DNA from 3 places in the Acetobacterium sp. UBA5834 genome. Region 1 is predicted to be linked to each of the others. Evidence: riboswitches for the same ligand, from Rfam matches in the RefSeq annotation. Region 1 holds a riboswitch; each other region holds the start of a gene.

Region 1 (6,586 bases):
TTGGGCTGCGGCCAACCCTTTTGCAGAGCAATTACTGGCGGCCCCAGCCCAAGGCGATGAAGTATCAAAACCTGTATTTTACCGGTTCCAGCGCCCATCCCGGGGCGGGTGTGCCGATTGTATTGACCTCGGCCAAGATTACCGTGGCCGAAGTGGTGAGGGATTTAAAATGATCGAAGATGCGATTCAAAAGGATTTAAACTGGTGCGAAACCCTGATTCAAAAGAATTCCAGCAGTTTTTACCGGGCTTTCCGCAAATTGCAGAAAGAACAGGCCCAGGCAGTCTTTGCCATTTATGCCTTCTGCCGGATTGCCGATGACGCCATTGATGTCGATAACAATCCGGAGGTGGTTAAAGCGATGGCGGTAAAGCTGGCAGCATTTGAGGCCGGAGTAACCCCTGATGAACCGATGTGGCGGGCATTGCGCTGGGCCTTTGACCATTTTCCGCTAAAGATCCGACCTTTTCAGGAAATGCTGATTGGTCAGCTTCAGGATGTTGAATTTAAACAGCCGGAGACCTTTAATCATCTGCTTGACTATTGCTACCTGGTGGCGGGTACAGTAGGTTTAATGCTTTGTCCGCTGTTGGCGGAGCCGGTAACCATGGAAGCAGAGGCCTTGTCGGTGGAACTGGGGATTGCCATGCAGCTGACCAATATTTTGCGTGATGTGGGCACCGACTATCGCTTGCAGCGAATTTATCTGCCCGAGGATTTAATGAGCGCCTGGGGCGTTAGTCCCGAGGATTTGGCTGGACCGGAGCCAAGCTCGGAGTTGATCCAGCTATGGGAGTACCTTGCCACTGAAGCGGAAAGCCGCTATCAAAAAATCACAACAAATCTGGCGGTGTTTGATAAAAAAGCCCGGTTGCCAGTGTTATTGTCGTTACTTTATTACAGTAAAATTTTAAAACGGTGTCGGCAAGCCCGGTATCACTTATTGGATCGGCGGATTTATGTGCCCAAATGGGAAAAGGCCTTGCTCTATATTTCGGCCAACAAACAGCTGACATCTTTTGGGCAATAAGTGACAGAGAAGGGAGGCATAAAATGGAAAATATCTGGAATAATATTCTGGGAATCGTCGTTTCGTTTATCTATGTGTTTGGTGTGATTTTTCTGGCAAAATTTTTGGAGCGCTTCGGCAAGGAAGCCAGCCGCAAGGCGGTTCATATTCTGGTTTGTAACTGGTGGCTGCTGGCGATGGTCTTTTTTGACAGCCCCTTTTGGGCAGCGGTGGTACCGGCTTGTTTTGTGATCCTGAATTATCTGTCCTATCGTTTTCAGATCTTTTCGTCAATGGAACGGGGGGGCGGAAAGGGTGATTTGGGTACGGTCTACTATGCCATTTCACTATTGCTGCTGGCCCTGATTACCTTTGGGCCGCTTAATAACCCGGTGGTTGGCGGCGTGGGGATTCTGATTATGGGTTACGGCGATGGTCTGGCTGCCGTGGTGGGAACCCGGTGGCCGAAACGGCCATATCAAATCTTCGGATCAGAAAAAACTTTGTCGGGCAGTCTGACCATGCTGGGGGCTTCGTTTCTGGTGACGACACTCCTGCTGGCAGCAACTGGCCAGCCTCAGGTGCTGATCCCAGCCATTACCCTGGCGCTACTGGCAACCCTGCTGGAAGCCGCAACCCCCCTGGGCCTCGATAATCTGACCGTGCCTCTGGTCAGTGCTGGAACTTATTATTTTTTGTTTGTCTGATTGGAGGTGCAAAGTGGAAAATTTAACAAACTATAGTCTGGCAGCTCAGACCGGATCGCCCCTGGAACACGTGGTATATATTTTTTTGTCACTGGCGGTTTCTGTTTTTGCCTTAAGGCGCAATGCCTTAACCGTATCGGCGGCACTGGGAGCCTTTTTTCTGGCCGTGGCCCTGTATCTGGCCGGAGGGCCGCTGTTTTTTATCCTTTTGATGGTATTTTTTTTCAGCTCCACCTTTTTATCGCATTTCAAAGCCAGCTTGAAAGATCCCATTGAGGTTCGGATGCATGCCAAGTCCGGCCCCCGGGATCTGGTTCAGGTCGGAGCCAATGGTGGGGCCGCACTGATTATGGCGATTCCCTTTGCCTTATCGCAAAACCCCGCCTATCTGGTGGCAGTGGCGGCGTCCTTTGCGGCCTGCAATGCCGATACCTGGGCCTCGGAAATCGGAATTCTCAGTAAGAAGGCCCCGGTTTCGCTACTTACCTTAAAACCGGTCAGCCCCGGACTTTCCGGGGGGGTCAGTCCGCTGGGTTTTTTAGCGTCGCTGGGTGGGTCGGTTGTGGTGGCCCTGACCTATGGTCTTTACCAGTTGGCGGCTGGCAACAGCGGGGTGCTTTTATGGATGCAAATCCTGATGATTACCTTTGGTGGGCTGTTGGGATCAGTTCTGGATAGCTTTATGGGCGCTGCTTTCCAGGCCAAATATATCAGCCATGAAACCGGTGAGCTGACCGAAAAACCGGTGGATAATAATAAACCCAATCAGCTTTATAGCGGGCTGGCCTTTGTCAACAATGACTTTGTTAATTTTGCCAGTTCATTGCTGGCCGCCAGCCTGGTGTTGCTTTTTGTCCAGCTGCAGTAAAGGCCGGGATGGGGAAATCGTTTTGAGGAAAGGAAAAGATTGATGATTAAGCAGGCTTATTTTCAGGGAAAAAACAAAAAACGCCGCTATTTTGAAGGCTGGTATTTTAAATGTATCAGCGCCGATCGCAAACATGCCATTGCCATTATTCCGGGAATGGCCATCGATCCCCAGGGGAACCGGCAGGCTTTTATCCAGGTCATCAATGCTGTCACCGGAAAAACCTGGTATCATCATTTTCCCTATCCCGAGTTCAATGCCAAAACGGATCGGTTTGATGTGGAAATTGAGAATAATAGTTTTAACGCCCAGGGGTTATCGCTAAATGTCGGAACGGCGGAAGGCAGTATCAAAGGGCGGTTGACCTTTCACAATAGCCATCCCTTTCCCAAGGGTTTAAGGCACCCGGGGATCATGGGGCCCTTTGGTATACTGCCCTTTATGGAATGCTACCACGCTATTATCCATTTATATCATGAAATAAAGGGTGATATTGAGCTGGATGGCGAGATTCTCGATTTTAATGGTGGGGTCGGTTATATTGAAAAAGATTATGGTCGATCTTTTCCCAAAACCTATCTCTGGCTTCAGGCCAGTCATTTTGATGGGGGAAATGCATCATTTGTCTTTTCACGGGCGAATATTCCTTTTTTAGGGATGGCGTTTCCCGGTTTCTTTGCTTACTTCACTGATTTTAACGGGATTACCCGGCGTTTTGCTACCTATAATTTTTCCCGGCTGGAGAAATGGGAAGTTGATACCACAAAGGGAACCTGCGCTGGGGAACTTGAAGGTCCGAATGGGGCCCTCGCTTTTAAAGCGCAGATGGCCAGTGGCGGTCGGCTGCGGGCACCGGTGGATGGACTGATGGATCGCGAGATTGTCGAGAGTATTACGGCCAAGGTTTGGCTGCGTTTAACAAACAATCAGGGCGATGTCATCTTTGAGAGCATCAGCAGCGATGCGGGGATGGAGATCTGTCTGGAGGAAGGGGTTGCAGTGAAGCAAGAATCCGAATAAATAAAACCCATTGTCAGGCAGAATCATTTATTGAAGTTGCCAAAAAGGTGTTTTATTGGGGATTGCAAGTATGATATAATAAGCCAAATTAAATAATCATTTTCAGGTGCCCCTCGGGGAGAATAGGAAAATAAGTGAGAAGCTTATACGGGCCCGCCGCTGTAAATTGGGAATTTCTGTCAAGATGCCACTGTTTAAAAAATGGGAAGGCGACAGAGGTGATGATCATGAGTCAGAAGACCTGCCGGAGAATTAGATGATGAGAGATGTGGAAAGTCTACGCTTTGTTGGCGTAGCTTTTTTTTGTTTAAAAAGGGTTTGATAGGTTTTGTAAACAGTGACCAGAGAATAAAAAATAAGAGAGGGACGTATTGAAAGCAGTGGTATTGGAAAAACCGGGGGAATTGGTGATAAAAGATAAGGACATGCCGGTCTGCGGTGATGGCGAGATGCTTGTTAAGGTCAGAGCCTGCAATATTTGCCGAACTGATTTAAAATGTGCCACCATGGGCCAACGGGATCTGGTTTATCCCCGGGTTTTGGGACATGAAATTGCCGGTGAGATCATTGCCCGAGGCAAAAAAGTTATTGGTCATCAGGTGGGCCAACGGGTGCACGTTCATCCGGGGATTTCCTGTGGGGTCTGTGATTATTGTAAAAGTGGTCAGGATAATCTCTGTGATCAGATTAAGATTTTGGGCTTTAATTTTGATGGCGGTTTTCAGGAAGTGATCAGAATTGATAAGCAGGCGATCAAATCCAAGATTGTCAATCTGATTCGGAATGATGATCTGGCTTATGAAGAAATATCGTTTATTGAACCACTGGCCTGTTGTGTCAACATTCAGGATCGCCTTCAGTTGAACCGGAAAGCGGCGCTGGTCATTATCGGTGGCGGCCGTTTGGGCCTGCTTAACCTGTTTGTGGCGAAAGCGGAAGGAATCCAAAATATGATCCTGATCGAAGCCAATGAAGAGCGTCGTGACCGTGGCAAAGCCTTGGGATTTGATGCCGTTTTTAGCGGCGATGAGCCAGATCTGCTCGATCAGTTAAAGAGTTGCAGCAATGGTCATGGAGTCGACGGAGTAATCCCCTGCTGTCCAGGGCCAGAGGCCTTTGATCTGGCCCTGGAAATCCTCAGAAAACAGGGAACGTTCGGTTATTTCAGTGGACTAAGCCGCAATGAAGACTTCCAACTGGACATCAACCGGATTCACTACAAGGAAATTACCGTAGTCGGATCTTATGGCTGCAGTGTTAAGCATAGTCAAAAGGCCAAAACCCTGCTTGAATCAAGAAAAATTGATGTCCGGCCACTTATTTCTCATCGGGTCAAACTGGAAGAACTGGAACGGGGAATGGACTATATTAGAAACAGCGATGGTTATTCAACCATTGTGGTGATGAAGTGATGGCCGTCTGTCAAAGTGAGATCGAAGCAGTAGTGAATTAATAAATAAGAAAGAAAAATTAAAGGAGCAATTAAATGGAAAAAACAATCAGCATGAAAGATTATGGTCAGGTGATTACCCAGCTGATCAATAAGGAAAACCTGTCAAAAGATGATTCCAAAGAAATGTTCATGGAAATATTAAGTGATAAGCAAACAGCCATGCAACAGGGCGCTTTTTTAGCGGCCCTCAGTGCGAAAGGGGCAACCCCGGCAGAAGTGGCCGGAAGTTTTGAAGCGATTTATGAAGTGGATACCTTTAAGGTGGAACCGGTCACTGAGTTTCCGATTGTGGATAACTGCGGCACCGGGATGGATAGTTTTAAAACCTTCAATATCAGCACCGTGGCATCGATTATTGCCGCCGCCGGAATCCCCATGGCTAAACACGGTTCCCGGGCCTTGACCTCGGTCTGTGGTACCATCGATGTGCTGGAAGCCCTGGGTATCGATATGGATTCTAATGTCGATCTGGTTAAAGAAAGCATCGAAAAGGCCGGGATTGGTATTTTTAATGGGATGAGCCCGGAGGTTCATCCGGTAGCTTTGGGGCGGGTTTTATCGCAAATTTCATTTGGCAGTGTGCTGAATATTTCGGCATCGCTGGCAAACCCGGCGCTGCCGCAATATGGGGTCAGAGGGGTCTACTCCAAAGAAATGCTGGATTTTGTGCCCCAGATCATGGCGGAGATCGGTTATAAACGGGCCATTGTGGTTTTTGGCGAGGTTGGCGACCAGGCCATTGATGAGGCTTCAACCCTCGGTACTACCCATATTGCTGAGCTGAAAGAAGATGGTAGTGTGGAAAAATATACATTTAATCCACAAGATATGTTGATAACTCCTGGAATTGTGGATGAAATCCGCACCTTTAATTCGGTTGAAGAATCGGCGCTATGTATTGTCCGATTGTTAAAAGGCAAAGAAACCAAGACCCGGGAAGATATTGTTGCCTTAAATGCCGGACTGATTCTGTATTTACGGGACAAGGCGCCCAGTATTCGGGAAGGTTATGAAATGGCCCTGGAACTGATTCATAATGGGGCGGCCTGGGAAAAACTCAAGACCTGGGTCAACTATCAGAATCGTGATGGTGTTAAGGGCCTGAAGATTTTGTCAGCGCTTGAAAAAAAGGTTCAGGGTTAGGCAGCGTTGATGATTCTTTATGCGTTAAAAGCGGCCGAAGGTTATCTGAAAATGGCTGAAAATGGCGGATTTACCCTGGTTGGCATCAACAAGGCCAGCGTTTATCCGGAGAACGGACTAAATCAATTGATCGCCACAAAAAATGACCTGGGTGATGAACTGACCGAGCTTCGGATTGTCAAGTTGACCCTGGAGGAAACTGATTTTTTTGCTTGAATGGTCGCTAAATCAGTAAAGTTATATTTACGGATTTCGATATCAATGGTATGATAAAAACAGAATAAATGGGTGACACCATAAAATTAAAAGAACCTTTTTCTTCGAAAAAGGTTCTTTTAATATCTGAAAAATTTCTGGAACGTTGACCCTTGCTGAAGTTATCCAGG
Region 2 (6,586 bases), on a different contig from region 1:
GCTCATTTATAAATTCGATGTCAGCAGTAACAAAGAAATCTATAAAGACTCTAATGAAGCATTCGAGAAACTATTAAGTCAGATACCTGAACAAATTGCTGTTTTAGAAAATGATGGTTATATTCTAAGTCTCGATCAAGGCTTTCAAGTGCATTGGAATGCAGATGGACGTGTAAATAAAGATATGGCCTTTGTTGTTGGTGCTGAAGACCTTGTAAAGGCTGGGCTAAATGTTGATAAACTTAACGAATGGAAAGTAATGAAAAATAAGGATCCAAATGATACGCAGTTGAAATTATTAAAAATATATTATTTGAAATAGATTATTGAGGAAAATTTCTTAATAATCTACATGGCAAGAATTTTAAGAAATAGTCGAGAAATTGATCAAATGAAAATAGTTGAGAAAATATTTTTGTAATTGAAATCTACATAAGATCTACACATAATTTTATTAGAATAAGTACAAAGATATACATCAAGTAAAATCAAGAAATCAGTTGAAAGGTGGCTAATAAAATGATGGGATTTAATACGTTAGGTTGGCACGGAATTCACTCACTGTATGGTATGCACAATGGATTCGGTATGATGGGAATAACAGGGGGTGTAACCATGTTTATGGTATTACTATTAGTGCTTGTGGTGGTTGTTGCTATTGTTTGGTTTTCAAAAAACGGAAATCCCCAAAACAATCGATTTAAATATCAAACAACAGATCGATCTTTAGAAATTTTGAATGAACGCTATGCATCTGGAGAAATTGCTGATGAAGAATATGCTAAGAAGAAAATAGAATTAAGGAAACATAATTTATAATCAGCTTTAAGAGTCCTGCTTTAGACCTTGAGATCTCTTTTCCGAAAACCAGGAAAATGTTTCATTTTTTGTGTAAACTCTGAAAACTAATATCGTGTGAATTAATCTTAAGGGACAATAAATGGCGACAAACCGTTATTTGTCCCTTCATTGCTTTATACATAGATTTTTCGATAAGCCAATAAGAAGCACAAAATATAGATTTTCCGCCTCAATTGGAAGTGCCTTTCTTTATTTTCAACTATATTTACACTTTATAACAGTTGGAAATATAATTACCTATTTGACCAACCATTACATCAAAACTACTAAAAAAAAGGACAGCACCAGAAAGCACAGTCCTTTTCCATCCTGTCTTAGCTATAACTTTCGTAACTCCGCTTTTTTTCGATTGTACTCTTCTTCATCGATTTCACCGCGAGCATACCGCTCATGCAAAATTTCCAGAGCTTTATCACCTGAACGGGTTCCTTCTTTTACATTTGAATTTGTAAAATGGTGAACAATAAAATACACTCCGATGATAACCAGAACAAGTAATAGAAACAATCCAAACATCATAAAGAAGCCAAAACCACCACCATAACCTATGCCATACATCATTATTGATTCCTTCTTTCTATTCTCAAACATATTTCACTCTAATGAACCCAACTAAAATCTGAATTTATTTTAGGGAGCGGATGTTCTTTGTCATATTATTAAATTCTTCCTTTGTGATTTCACCTTGTGCGTACCTTATACCTAATATTTCCAGAGATTTTTCCTGAGCTATCGGTATCTTTTTTGATCTTATCACTGCAAAAATTATGACGCCAATAATTAAAATCAGAAATATGGCAATAATACCAATGGTAACCACTGCAGATACAAAAGAATTCATCATCCCATATCCATTCCATCCTGAATTGGCATATGAATTATTATTCATCATTCCATTTCCGTACCATCCAGAATTAGTAGATGAATAACTATTCGTCATCATTCCTCCGCTCATGAGATTCATCATCCCATTTGGGTAATCTGTTAGATAATTGACAGCAAGATTGATATGAAAGGCTCTAAGGGATTCTGATCCGTCTCCGCCTAGTTTGATGTCCATCTGTTCATGCATAGCTGAATTAGCAATCATTTTTTCCATCACCGAATCACCTAATGCTTCAAGTGTCTCCTGGTTTACTTTGTTTGGATCAATCTGTGTTGCATCCTTAATTCCTTGCTCTACCATAATTTCTGATAGTATAACATCCGGACTTTTAAGTTCCATCTCTTCCGCAAATGAAATGCTAGTAAGAGCCAAAGCGGCTAACAACGATAAAGTGAAGACAAGAATTACTTTTTTCATTTTTTCCACACTCCTTACTTGATTAATTTGATACCCCAATGAATATGGATGAAACAAGAATCAAGAATTTATAATATAGTTTGCTTTATGATATCGTGTAATGGGCGGGATAACCTAAATGTTTAGTAAGCAGCCTGTTTAGTGTCATAAATTGTTGTCAAAACTAATGGATTTAATATTTTCCGGGGTTAGATTTATCAAATTATCTTTGATCTTTCGATTTCATCGTTCTGAATGGGAACTGATAGCTAAATAATAATTGATCAATCTAATTGAACTCTACTTAAACGCATCAAAAAAAACACATACTATTTCATATGCATTTCTGAATTGGTCTTTAAGTTTTATTATATTTTTTGATTATATGTAATAAATCTATAATACTATTATTTAGCCATTTAAGTATATTTATTATGTTTTTTACCTTATATAAGCACCGTAGCCGATGCCAGCTTCCTTCATCGCCCGAACCACCTTCTCAAAGGCTTCCAGATTGTCGAGGGGATCGCCGTCCATTTCCACATAGGTGATGTGTCCAGCGTTGGTCAACTCATGATAGGGTGCTTCCAGGGTAATTTTTTCATAGGCACTGGTGGGGTAGTAAACCGGAATATGGAACGAATTGGTATAATACTCCCGATCGGTTACCCCGGGAATTTCGCCAAATACCTGTTTATCCAGCTTAACAAAGCGTCCGGCAGTCCCTTCGGCCGGGGTGCCCAGCAGGGTAAAGTTCATGCCATAGACCTGACTGGTTTCATCCATCCGCTTGCGCATGTGGCCAATAATTGCAAGCCCCAGCTCCTGTACTTCTGCCGCTTCGCCATGGTGTTTGCCGGTTAAAACCGTCAGGCATTCCGCCAGGCCGATAAAGCCCATACTCAGGGTGCCGTGTTTCAGTACTTCCCGGATTTCCATCTCGTCGGTCAGATCTGCAGAATCAATCCAAACGCCCTGGCCCATTAGGAAAGGAAAGTTTTTAACTTTTTTGTGGGCCTGAATTTCAAACCGTTCCAGCAACTGCTCAATCACCAGATCAATTTTCTGATCCAACTCAGTAAAAAACACGTCCTGGTTACCCTTGCAGTTTAGGGCAATCCGGGGCAGATTGATGGTGGTAAAACTTAAGTTGCCCCGGCCATAGGTAATTTCCCGACTGGGATCGTGGACATTGCCGATCACCCGGGTACGACAGCCCATATAGGCAATTTCAGTTTCTGGTTGGCCAGCTTTGTAATATTTCAGGTTATAGGGCGCATCCAAAAAGGAGAAATTGGGAAACAAACGCTTGGCGCTGACCCGACAGGCCAATTTAAACAAATCATAATTGGGGTCCCAGGGGTTGTAATTGACCCCTTCTTTCACCTTAAAAATATGAATCGGAAAAATCGGGGTTTCGCCATTTCCCAATCCGGCCTCCGTTGCCAAAAGCAGATTTTTTATGACCAGACGCCCCTCAATTGAGGTATCCATCCCGTAGTTGATGGAACTAAACGGAATCTGAGCCCCAGCCCGGCTGTGCATGGTGTTGAGATTGTGAACAAAGGCCTCCATGGATTGATAAACACTGCGGTCAATTTCCCGTTCGGCATTTTCCATGGCAAAATTCTGAGCCCGGCTGATGCTGTTGGCATCCGCTATCCATAACGCCAAACTCCGGGCTTCGGCTTCCAGATAATTCTTCGGTTGATTTAGCTCGGGCTTTAACCCCAGTTTCTTTTCGATATCTTCACTGATGGCCTTTACCTTGGCTAAGGCATTTTTGGTATCGGTCAATAAGGTCAGGGCCTTGGCCAAATTCTCCCGATAGAGCCGGATAAAAGTTTTTTTCACCCCAGGCACCATGGCATAGTCAAAGTTGGGAATACTCTGTCCGCCATGTTGATCATTCTGGTTGGACTGAATGGCAATGCAGGCCAGCGCCGAATAACTCTGAATATCGTTGGGTTCCCGGAGATGGCCGTGACCAGTCGAAAACCCATCTTTAAATAAGCGTTCTAAATCAATCTGACAGCAGGTAGTGGTCAGGGTTAAAAAATCCATATCGTGAATGTGGATTTCACCGGCTTTATGAGCGGTTGAATGCTCGGGATTGAGGACAAACATTTCATAAAACTGTTTAGCGCCCTCTGATCCATACTTCAGCATCGTGCCCATGGCGGTGTCGCCGTCAATGTTGGCATTTTCCCGTTTAACATCGTTGTCCTTGGCTTCTTTAAAGGTCAGATCCTCATATATTTTCATCAAGCGGGTATCCATTTCCCGGATTCGGGTTCGCTCGGCCCGGTAGAGAATATATTTCTTTGCGGTTTTTGCATGTCCGGTTTCGATCAGAATTTTTTCCACCGCATCCTGAATTTCTTCCACCGTCGGGGTATTGGTGTTCATTTCCTGTTCGATATAGATGGCCACTTTTTCAGATAGCTCCATGGCGGTCTGATAATTCTGGCCGCCGATTTCACTGGCGGCCTTAAAAATGGCATTGGCAATTTTTTCAATATTAAAAGGGGCTTCTCGTCCATCTCTTTTTTTGATCTTCGTAATCATCCTGGTTTGTTTTCCTACTTTCCTGCGAGTCTTTTTGTTGTTTCGGGCATTGAAAAACCTCTCGACGGCGTGGGTCAAGAGGTCTAAGATTGCTTGGCTCAAACACCCTCTATCACGCGTAGAGTCTGGTGTGACAAATAACGGTGGGTAATCTGACTTAGGCTTGATCTTTTTAAAAAAATCTCCCCCTTACAGCGGCGGGACCGTGCCGGATTTGCACCGGCTTCCCCCATGCTGCACCGGTTGGCACAGCACCGTTATCTTCATATTTGGTTGTTTTAATTTTATCATATACAAGATGTGGTGTCAAACCCCTTGTCACCTGCAAACGGTTATCATTATTTAAAGCTCCCCGGTTTGGCATAAAAATGGCGACTGATGGTCTTGACCACTGCATCATCGTCATTCGCTCCTATCTGCGGCCAGCCCATTTCTTTTAGTTCGATGGATGCATTTTCAACCACATAAGCAAAATCGGCGGCTTCCAGCATCGCTGCATTCCTGATGTCATTGCCAAACGCAATCACTTTATCGGTAGCATATCGGGCTTTCATATCCATGATGGCATTTTTCACCGAGGCTTCCCGGCTGGTTATTTCGAGAAAGTAATAGCCCGGATGTTGATCATCCGGATAGCACTCAACATTAACCGCTGACGCAATTTCCAGCTTCATGATGGCCGCTTTAACCTGGACGATCGTCGCCTTCTGATCCACTGCCATAATCGATAAAACGCTTTGATCATTTGGCACCTCGCCGCACACATAGCTCTGTTCCGGGAGTCGCTTTTTGGAATGATAGATTTTTTCCTCCACCGGATTAATAAGCCTGGTGTAATAAACATGGAGAACATCATTGATGATGGTGTGGGTAAAACAATTCAGCTCCCGTTTTTCAAAAACATCAATCAGTTGCTTGGCCACTTCCGGATTCATTTTCTTGCAGCTTAAATAACTTCGTTTTTGCAGATCATACCAAACCGCCCCATTCATCATGATAACGGGAACCTTTATTTCTACGCCTTCCAGCAGGGGCAGCAGGGTTTCGGCACTTCTGGTCGTGGCAATGGTAATCAAAGCGCCCTGGCGGATCATGGTGTTTAGTTTTATTCTGGAGTAACTGCTGATTTCAATTTGGGAATTCAACAAGGAACCATCCAGATTGGTGACAAAGAGGGTTTTTCTGTTTCTGCGCCGGGGCAAGTGAAAAGCATTGACTCCCAATGACACAAAGATACCAATGAGGGTGTCCACGATCCGGTCAATGGTAAAGATCAGCGGATTCACATCGGCCCCATGGGTCACTGTAATGCTTAAAAAAACCACACAGGTAATATAAGATGCCGTTGGTTTTTTGATGGCGACCGTAAAATAAATGAGCGGGATAACGCACAAGGATACCACCAGATATTGCAGCATCGGCATATCCACCGGGATGAAGCTCCGCTCAAAAATAAGCAATCCCAACCCCATCGCCCCACCGATAAAGGTACCCAGGGTTCGATTCATGGCTACCTTAAAGCTATTGGAAACATAGGGCTGCATGCATAAAATCGCCGCAATCGCCGAATAGAAGGGGGAGCCTTGCTCGCCTCTTAATAAATAGATTAAGAAGCAGAGATAAACCGCTATAAATGTTTTAAAAATTCGCATTCCTACTTTTGGCATAACCTTCTCCTCTTTCTGATGCCTGTCTATAATAACACACATTTGAAATTTTCTGCCGCTTAAATTTCTGCAAACCCTTTCAAATACAGATACCCCTTAACTTTTTTCAGAAACAGATTAATTTTTCTAAAAAGTATTGACAGATAAAAAAAGGTAATGTATTATCAATTATGGTAATGTATTACCTTAATTGATAAGTGGAGGTTAT
Region 3 (6,586 bases), on a different contig from region 1:
TAGATTGATAATCGTTAGCGATGAATAAACCCGTGAATAAGATCAGTGAATAGATATGCTGACTTTTCGCAGCCGTGGTGTCCAGTTCGTCAATGGAACAGCTATTAAATACTGGCCTTTTGAGGTTGCTTAAAGCGGCAGGATCGGTCTGGAAGGGATTATCATCGATCAGGATGGTGATATCCAGTGTTGGAAAAGTATCAATAAAACAGTCCGCCATAGTTTGGGCTCCGGGACCACCGATTAAAATTTTCCCGGATAATTTAGGAAAAAATTTGACACATTCAAGGGCTTTCATGCGGGTTAACTCATGAATTGCCTTTTTTTTCAGTTGGTTTATTTGTTCGGGAGATAAAGACTCCGATTCTTGATTGAGTTTAATTGGTTTGTTTTTTAGCAACGAGGTTTTTAGCTGATGCCATTGTTGTGATTGAAATTTTCGGAATTTGATGGCATCACCCAAATAATCCGGACTGGATGACAGCAAGTAGCGTCTGGTTATGATGGTGTTACTGTAATTCTTCTGATAACAGAAAATTAGTCCCAGGCTTTCCAGCAATGGTAGAAAGGACGAAAGCGCAGCGGCATCAGTTTCAAGCTTTTGGGAAAGCTGCTTAACACCTGCACCGTTAGCGCCATAAGTCTCCAGGCTTTCAAAAAGATCCAGATCCAGAGCTGTGAATAACGCTTCGGATACCCAGTTAGCCGAGGATATATTTTCCAGATACTGGCCGCCATGGGTATGGGGATCGTAGCTGTGTAATGAAAAGGGAGTATCTTTTTCTAAATTTTTCATAATGATTTCCTTTTTTGAAATGTTTGAGGGGGTAAAATGACTAAGTTTTTTATTTCCATAAAATTCCCGATTAATGCGAATGGAAGATCAGAATACAGATCATAAATACAATTATGTTGTCATTATACAACTGAAAAGAAAAATCAGCAAGTCTTAGAGATTAGCAGTGAAAAAGATGAAAAAAGAGATAGCTATGATGAAAGAATTCGAGAATACCACTTTATCGTTGAGGGTGAAACTGAACGGTTTTATTTACAGTTGTTCCAGGTCAATATGAACGTTATCGTAAGTCATCGTTTTACGTAAATAAGCATTTTCAATAATTGTATTTCATGGTATAATAAAAATGTACGATTATGCAATGAAATGGGGGGAGTTTAATGGGAAGCAATAATTTAGTATTAAATAGACTCTTTACCCAAAATGTTTTTCGCAAGCTTATTAATGATAACGAGAATACGACATTTGGTACAATCATTCAACGGTATGCATCAGATTTTGATGAAAAAAATAATGGAGAACTTATTAGTGAAATATATAATTTCATGTCTAAATCTTACCGAAATGAATATTTCTTTCAAAATACACTTCTTAATAAGCTTCTTTTGGGTAGGCATAGTCTTAATACAACGATAGCATTAACACAGATACCTATAGGGAAATCAAAAGCGGATTTCATTCTTATTAATGGCAAAGCTGTTGTATATGAAATAAAATCTGAACTTGATAGTTTCGATAGATTGAGTACACAAATTAGGGATTACTACAAGGCATTTAATCATGTATGTGTGGTAACATCTGAAAATAATTTTAATAAATTGATTAAGATCTTGGATGGCACACCTGTAGGCATTTGTGTTCTAACAAAACGTGATACAATAAGCAAAACTTTAAAAAAAGATGTGATCGAAGACAATTCAAAATTGGAACACCAATCCATCTTTAAAGTTCTACATAAAGGTGAATATGAAGCAATTGTTAAGCAGTATTTTGGAAAACTCCCGAAGACATCACAAGTTTTTTATTATGATGAATGCTATTCTATGTTTTCACAAATACCTATTTTAGAAGCATACGCAATGTCGCTACAACAGCTAAAAAATAGAAACCATATTTTACACAATAAAATAGAAAAAGTACCTTATGAATTAAAATCGCTAATGTATTTTTCAAATCCATCATTACAAGATTACGAAAATTTAGAAATATTTTTACAAAATAAGTTTAGGGGGTAATAATGTGTATCTTCCATATATTCGGGGAAGGCAATATGAGTTGTTGGCGCTGCGTGAATTAGTAACGAATGATCTCTTGGGGGATTATGTAATTCCTATTATTGAGCCTGTCAAATTATCACCTACATTAATTAAAACCATCGCAGAATATATTCGTGTCGGACATCAGTTAGCTGTAATTAGAAATCCAGGCGTAGGTTCTTTTAAGGAGGACATTCAAGAAGCAAAGCATGATTCAAAAGAAGGGGTATATAAAAGTGAATTTCAAAAACTCTATGATGATGACATTATTATAAAATCTATTATTCTACAAAAAAATGCACAATCATTGTTGAATTATTGGAACAAGGCTGGTGTGTTGAAAAAGAATTTATTAGTAATTAATACAGATCGTGATTTTTTGGATTTGTTTGAACAAGAGTTTTCAGATGAAAATCCTTGCTATGCTCTTATACCAGATGAAAGTGCGTTTCGACGTAGAATAAAGCGAAATCGTGTTATTTTGGATGATAAATTTGAGAAGCAAAGCCGGAATGCAGATTATCAAGATATAGAGGATGAGTTTTTTTCTGATGATCATTTGTACTTTAAAGACGATGGGCTTAAAGGCTTTGCTGACTATTCCGTTGTCGGAAATGACTATCAAGAAGGGGGGTTTGCCCCATATGCAGTAGCAATTCATATTGTGTATTTTGCAAAGGATAATAGCCTTAGAGTCAAGCATTTTGTTTCTGACTCAAACGAAGACATTTCTAACCCGGCAAAAAAATTTTATGAAGCAGTTTCAAAATTAAATACTTGGTACCAAGCCGATCCTTTTCCTCCAACACTTGGTATGAAAACCTTATTATCACATTATGATAATGAAACTTACCCTGGGCTTGGGAGTGTAAAAAAGCTTTCAGTTATGCATCATTTAGAACTTATGGGAAAGTACCTTAGCGAGGGGAAATAGAATGAATTGCTGCGTAAGATGTTTTAACGATGCTGAAGTTATTGACATCATTAAGAATCATAGAAAAAAAGGTAATTGTGACTTTTGCGGTAGTAAAAATGTTAATGTGTACTCATTAGAGAGTGATACAACATTGGCTGATAGGTTTAATGAGTTATTAGATGTATATACATCTGCAGCTAGTTTACCGGCAACCTTTCCAAAAGAAAAAACAGACGTACTTAAGAACATTTTTTACAGAAAATGGTCAATTTTTAACTTAGAGCCTGATAACATTTATCAGTTACTTACTGCTATCTGCTATGAAAAATATGCTGATCAACCAGAGCTGTTTGATTATCCGGTAGGAATTTTGGAAAGTCAAGATAAAGATTATTTGAATGAGTATTCAGTTCTACGAGATTACCAATGGACAGATTTTGTTGGAGATATAAAGCGTGTAAATCGATTTCACACAGATCATATTAATAAAGATATTTTGGATTCATTTATCCGGTGTGTTCGAAAAACTCATAAAGCAGGAAAAGTTTTGTATCGCACTCGTATTTGTACGGACGAATTTGGTTTTAAGAAATCAGAAATGGGAGCGCCACCTACACATTTAGCAACAGCGGGGCGCGTAAATCCGGCAGGTATTAGCATATTATATTTAGCGGATTCGGTCAAAACTACTTTGCATGAAACACGCGCTGGAGTTTTTGATTATGTTACTGTTGGTAACTTCAAGCTAAAAAAAGATATAGTAGTCATTGATTTTGCTAATTTGGATAAAATAAGTCCTTTTATCGCAAACAGCACAATGGGAATAGAGTATACTCAACATGCAATTAATATTGAACATTTGAAATTAATTAGCCAAGAAATAGCGAAACCGCTACGGAGGCATGACAGCGAGCTGGATTATTTACCAACACAATATATAAGTGACTACATTAAGAGTCAAGGATTTGATGGTGTGGAATATGTAAGTACCATGCATGAAGGCGGTTTTAATTTAGCCATTTTTGATTGCAATAACTTCTTCAGTTGCACTAAGACAACAGTATTTCGAATAAAATCTATTTCATATTCAGAGGAAACAATAGAATAACTATCCAAATTAACAGCAGGAACCTTGACTTTGATTTGTTTAAAAGAAAAATTTTGTCAAACAGTTGACAATTGTCAATAAATTCGCTATGATTAATGCAACTTAACAGATATACGATTTATGGTGCCTTACAAAGGAGAATAGGGAATCAGGTGAAAATCCTGAACGGACCCATCACTGTAATGGTTTTGTTTTTGCAGATGCCACTGGAAACGGGAAGGCGCAAAAACAGATAAACCAGAGTCAGGAGACCTGCCATAAATTGCTTATAGTATGAAACGACGGTAAAGTTTCGGCTATCCTTAGGATTACCCTGGGATAGTCGAAACTTTTTATTTTGCGCAAAAGCATAAAGCCGTGCGAAGAATTTGGGAAATGAAATTTTATTAAGCTCGCTTATAAAAAATTTCATTTTTCAAATTCTTCATAGGGCGTAGCCCGCGGCGAAGGCTGGAACGAAGTGGAAGCCGAAGTGCACGGTTTTATGCCAAACGGCAGTAATTTTGTGCGGCACAATGACCGGAGTGCACGGCTTTATACTAAAAGCAGTCATTTGAAAATTCAATCACGAGGCCACTCCATGAAACCAATCATCCAACTGGATATTAATATGCTGACCTTTCCAGAAGAATCGGAACCAGCGCTTAAAAACATCAAACTAAATATCAATGAGGGCGAATTCATTGCCGTTACCGGTGGTGCGGCATCGGGTAAATCGCTACTGCTTCATGCGATTACATCGGCGGCACCGAAGTTTTATCCCTGTGAACTGGATGGAACGGTGATGGTAGCGGATCAGGATGTCTCAAAGATACCGCTCTGCCAAATGACCGACTATCTGGGCTATATGATGCAGGAGCCGCAAAACCAGATGGTCAATCGGCGGGTTACTGATGAACTGGCGTTTGGGGTTGCGAATCTCAATTTGAGTCAGGATGAAATTGAGCATCGGGTTAATGCGGTCATGGATTTTCTCGGAATCCGGGTGTTTTCAGATCGGACCACCGATGCCCTTTCCGGCGGACAAGCCCAGAAGGTGGTGCTGGGGAGTATTCTGGCAATGAAAACCCCGATCCTACTACTGGATCAACCCACGGCCGAACTGGATCCCAAAACCAGCTCGGAACTCTATCGGCACCTGGGGTGGTTGAACCGGGAGAAAAAGGTGACCACCCTGGTGGTTATGGATAAATCCGGTGCGGTTTTAAAAGATGCCCATCGGGTGCTCGTAATGGAAGCTGGGATGGTCAAAGATTTTCTGCCGGTTGGTGAATATCAGAAAAAATATGGCTGTCGGAAAACCAATCGACGGGCGAAACCGATTCAAGTGGATGAGCGGCTCGACGTGATTAAGTTAAGCGGTGCATCGCATACTTATAAAGGTGGGATAACCGGCTGTCAGCCGCTAAATTTTAGTCTGAAAAAAGGCGATTTCACGGCGGTCATCGGCCAGAACGGTTCAGGTAAATCCACCATGCTCAAGCTCATTGAAGGATTGGTTAAACCAACCTCGGGATCGGTGGAGCTATTTGGAACTCCGGTGACCAAGAAAAATGTGGGCGAACTGCGGCGCCGGATTGGGTTTTTGTTTCAGAACCCCGATGATCAGATCTTTTGCAGCTCGGTACGCGATGAAATCAGCTATGTTCTAAAAAATAAAAACCTCAGTGCGCAGCAAATCGAAGAAAAGATTCAAGAAACCTTGGTTCTAGTCGGCCTTAAAGGATTGGACGAAATCCATCCTCAGCGGCTAAGCCGGGGACAACGGCAACTATTGGCCTTGGGGTCGGTGGTCATTAATGATCCCGAGCTGATTATTGCCGATGAACCGACCTCCGGCCTAAACAGTGCCCAGAGTCAAGTGGTCATGGAAAAACTGGCCCATCTCAGCAGTCAGGGGGTCACCATTTTGCTGGTAACCCATGATTTGACTGAAGCCAGAGATTTTGCCAATCGGATTGTGGTGATGCACAATCATCAATTGGCTTTGGAATTTAAAGCCGAAAAAATAGACAATTATCTGAACGAATTGGTTCGATTGGAACTCATCGAAGGAGGCGATTTTTAAATGTTTAAACTAAAAGAACTGGATCCGCGGCTCAAACTGACCTGGTGCCTGTTTCTGGTTTTAACCGCCCTGGTGTCGCGAAGTATACTTCTCAATGGCATTTTACTGGGGGTGATTCTGATTTCTGAACTGTTCTCGGAGAAATCCTTGAAAGCTTTTAAAATGCTGTCAATTGTGCTGCTGATTATTGGCACCCAAGTATTGATCATCAATCTGATCTTTGGTCGTGAAGGCGAGCTGCTTTATGCCTGGGGTATTTTACAGATTTACAGTGGTTTTATTGCCACCTCCATCCTGGCTTTTTTAAGAATTGGCATCATCTCATTTTCGGCCTATCAGTTCGGGGTTCATACCGATCCTATGGATATGGCTCAGATGCTGATACACTGGCGGATACCTTACCGCTATGCGATGCTGGTGCCGATGGTCGCCCGGTTTTTCC

Evidence for each region. A riboswitch is a leader RNA that binds a small molecule or an ion and turns the genes downstream of it on or off. The one in region 1 is predicted to bind cobalamin.
Region 2: linked by a shared signal. The riboswitch ahead of B3F51_RS10585 (anaerobic ribonucleoside triphosphate reductase) and the one ahead of B3F51_RS02725 (alcohol dehydrogenase catalytic domain-containing protein) in region 1 are both predicted to bind cobalamin.
Region 3: linked by a shared signal. The riboswitch ahead of B3F51_RS10770 (ABC transporter ATP-binding protein) and the one ahead of B3F51_RS02725 (alcohol dehydrogenase catalytic domain-containing protein) in region 1 are both predicted to bind cobalamin.

What each region holds. Positions count from the first base shown of each region.
Region 1 covers NZ_DJGY01000012.1:46,471-53,056, forward strand. Annotated here, with positions in the region: gene B3F51_RS02700 (phytoene desaturase family protein) at 1-173, shown strand, start outside; gene B3F51_RS02705 (phytoene/squalene synthase family protein) at 170-1,030, shown strand; gene B3F51_RS02710 (diacylglycerol/polyprenol kinase family protein) at 1,054-1,716, shown strand; gene B3F51_RS02715 (DUF92 domain-containing protein) at 1,730-2,584, shown strand; gene B3F51_RS02720 (tocopherol cyclase family protein) at 2,627-3,604, shown strand; cobalamin riboswitch at 3,692-3,867, shown strand; gene B3F51_RS02725 (alcohol dehydrogenase catalytic domain-containing protein) at 3,985-5,016, shown strand; gene trpD (anthranilate phosphoribosyltransferase) at 5,091-6,200, shown strand; gene B3F51_RS02735 (hypothetical protein) at 6,210-6,416, shown strand.
Region 2 covers NZ_DJGY01000053.1:29,318-35,903, reverse strand. Annotated here, with positions in the region: gene B3F51_RS10605 (hypothetical protein) at 1-322, shown strand, start outside; gene B3F51_RS10600 (SHOCT domain-containing protein) at 520-819, shown strand; gene B3F51_RS10595 (SHOCT domain-containing protein) at 1,180-1,422, opposite strand; gene B3F51_RS10590 (SHOCT domain-containing protein) at 1,487-2,164, opposite strand; partial or broken gene B3F51_RS10585 (anaerobic ribonucleoside triphosphate reductase) at 2,597-4,711, opposite strand; cobalamin riboswitch at 4,837-4,985, opposite strand; gene B3F51_RS10580 (HAD hydrolase family protein) at 5,050-6,378, opposite strand.
Region 3 covers NZ_DJGY01000054.1:35,294-41,879, forward strand. Annotated here, with positions in the region: gene B3F51_RS10750 (DUF2284 domain-containing protein) at 1-796, opposite strand, end outside; gene B3F51_RS10755 (sce7726 family protein) at 1,177-2,031, shown strand; gene B3F51_RS10760 (sce7725 family protein) at 2,036-2,986, shown strand; gene B3F51_RS10765 (RES family NAD+ phosphorylase) at 2,988-4,076, shown strand; cobalamin riboswitch at 4,181-4,350, shown strand; gene B3F51_RS10770 (ABC transporter ATP-binding protein) at 4,657-6,144, shown strand; gene B3F51_RS10775 (energy-coupling factor transporter transmembrane component T family protein) at 6,145-6,586, shown strand, end outside.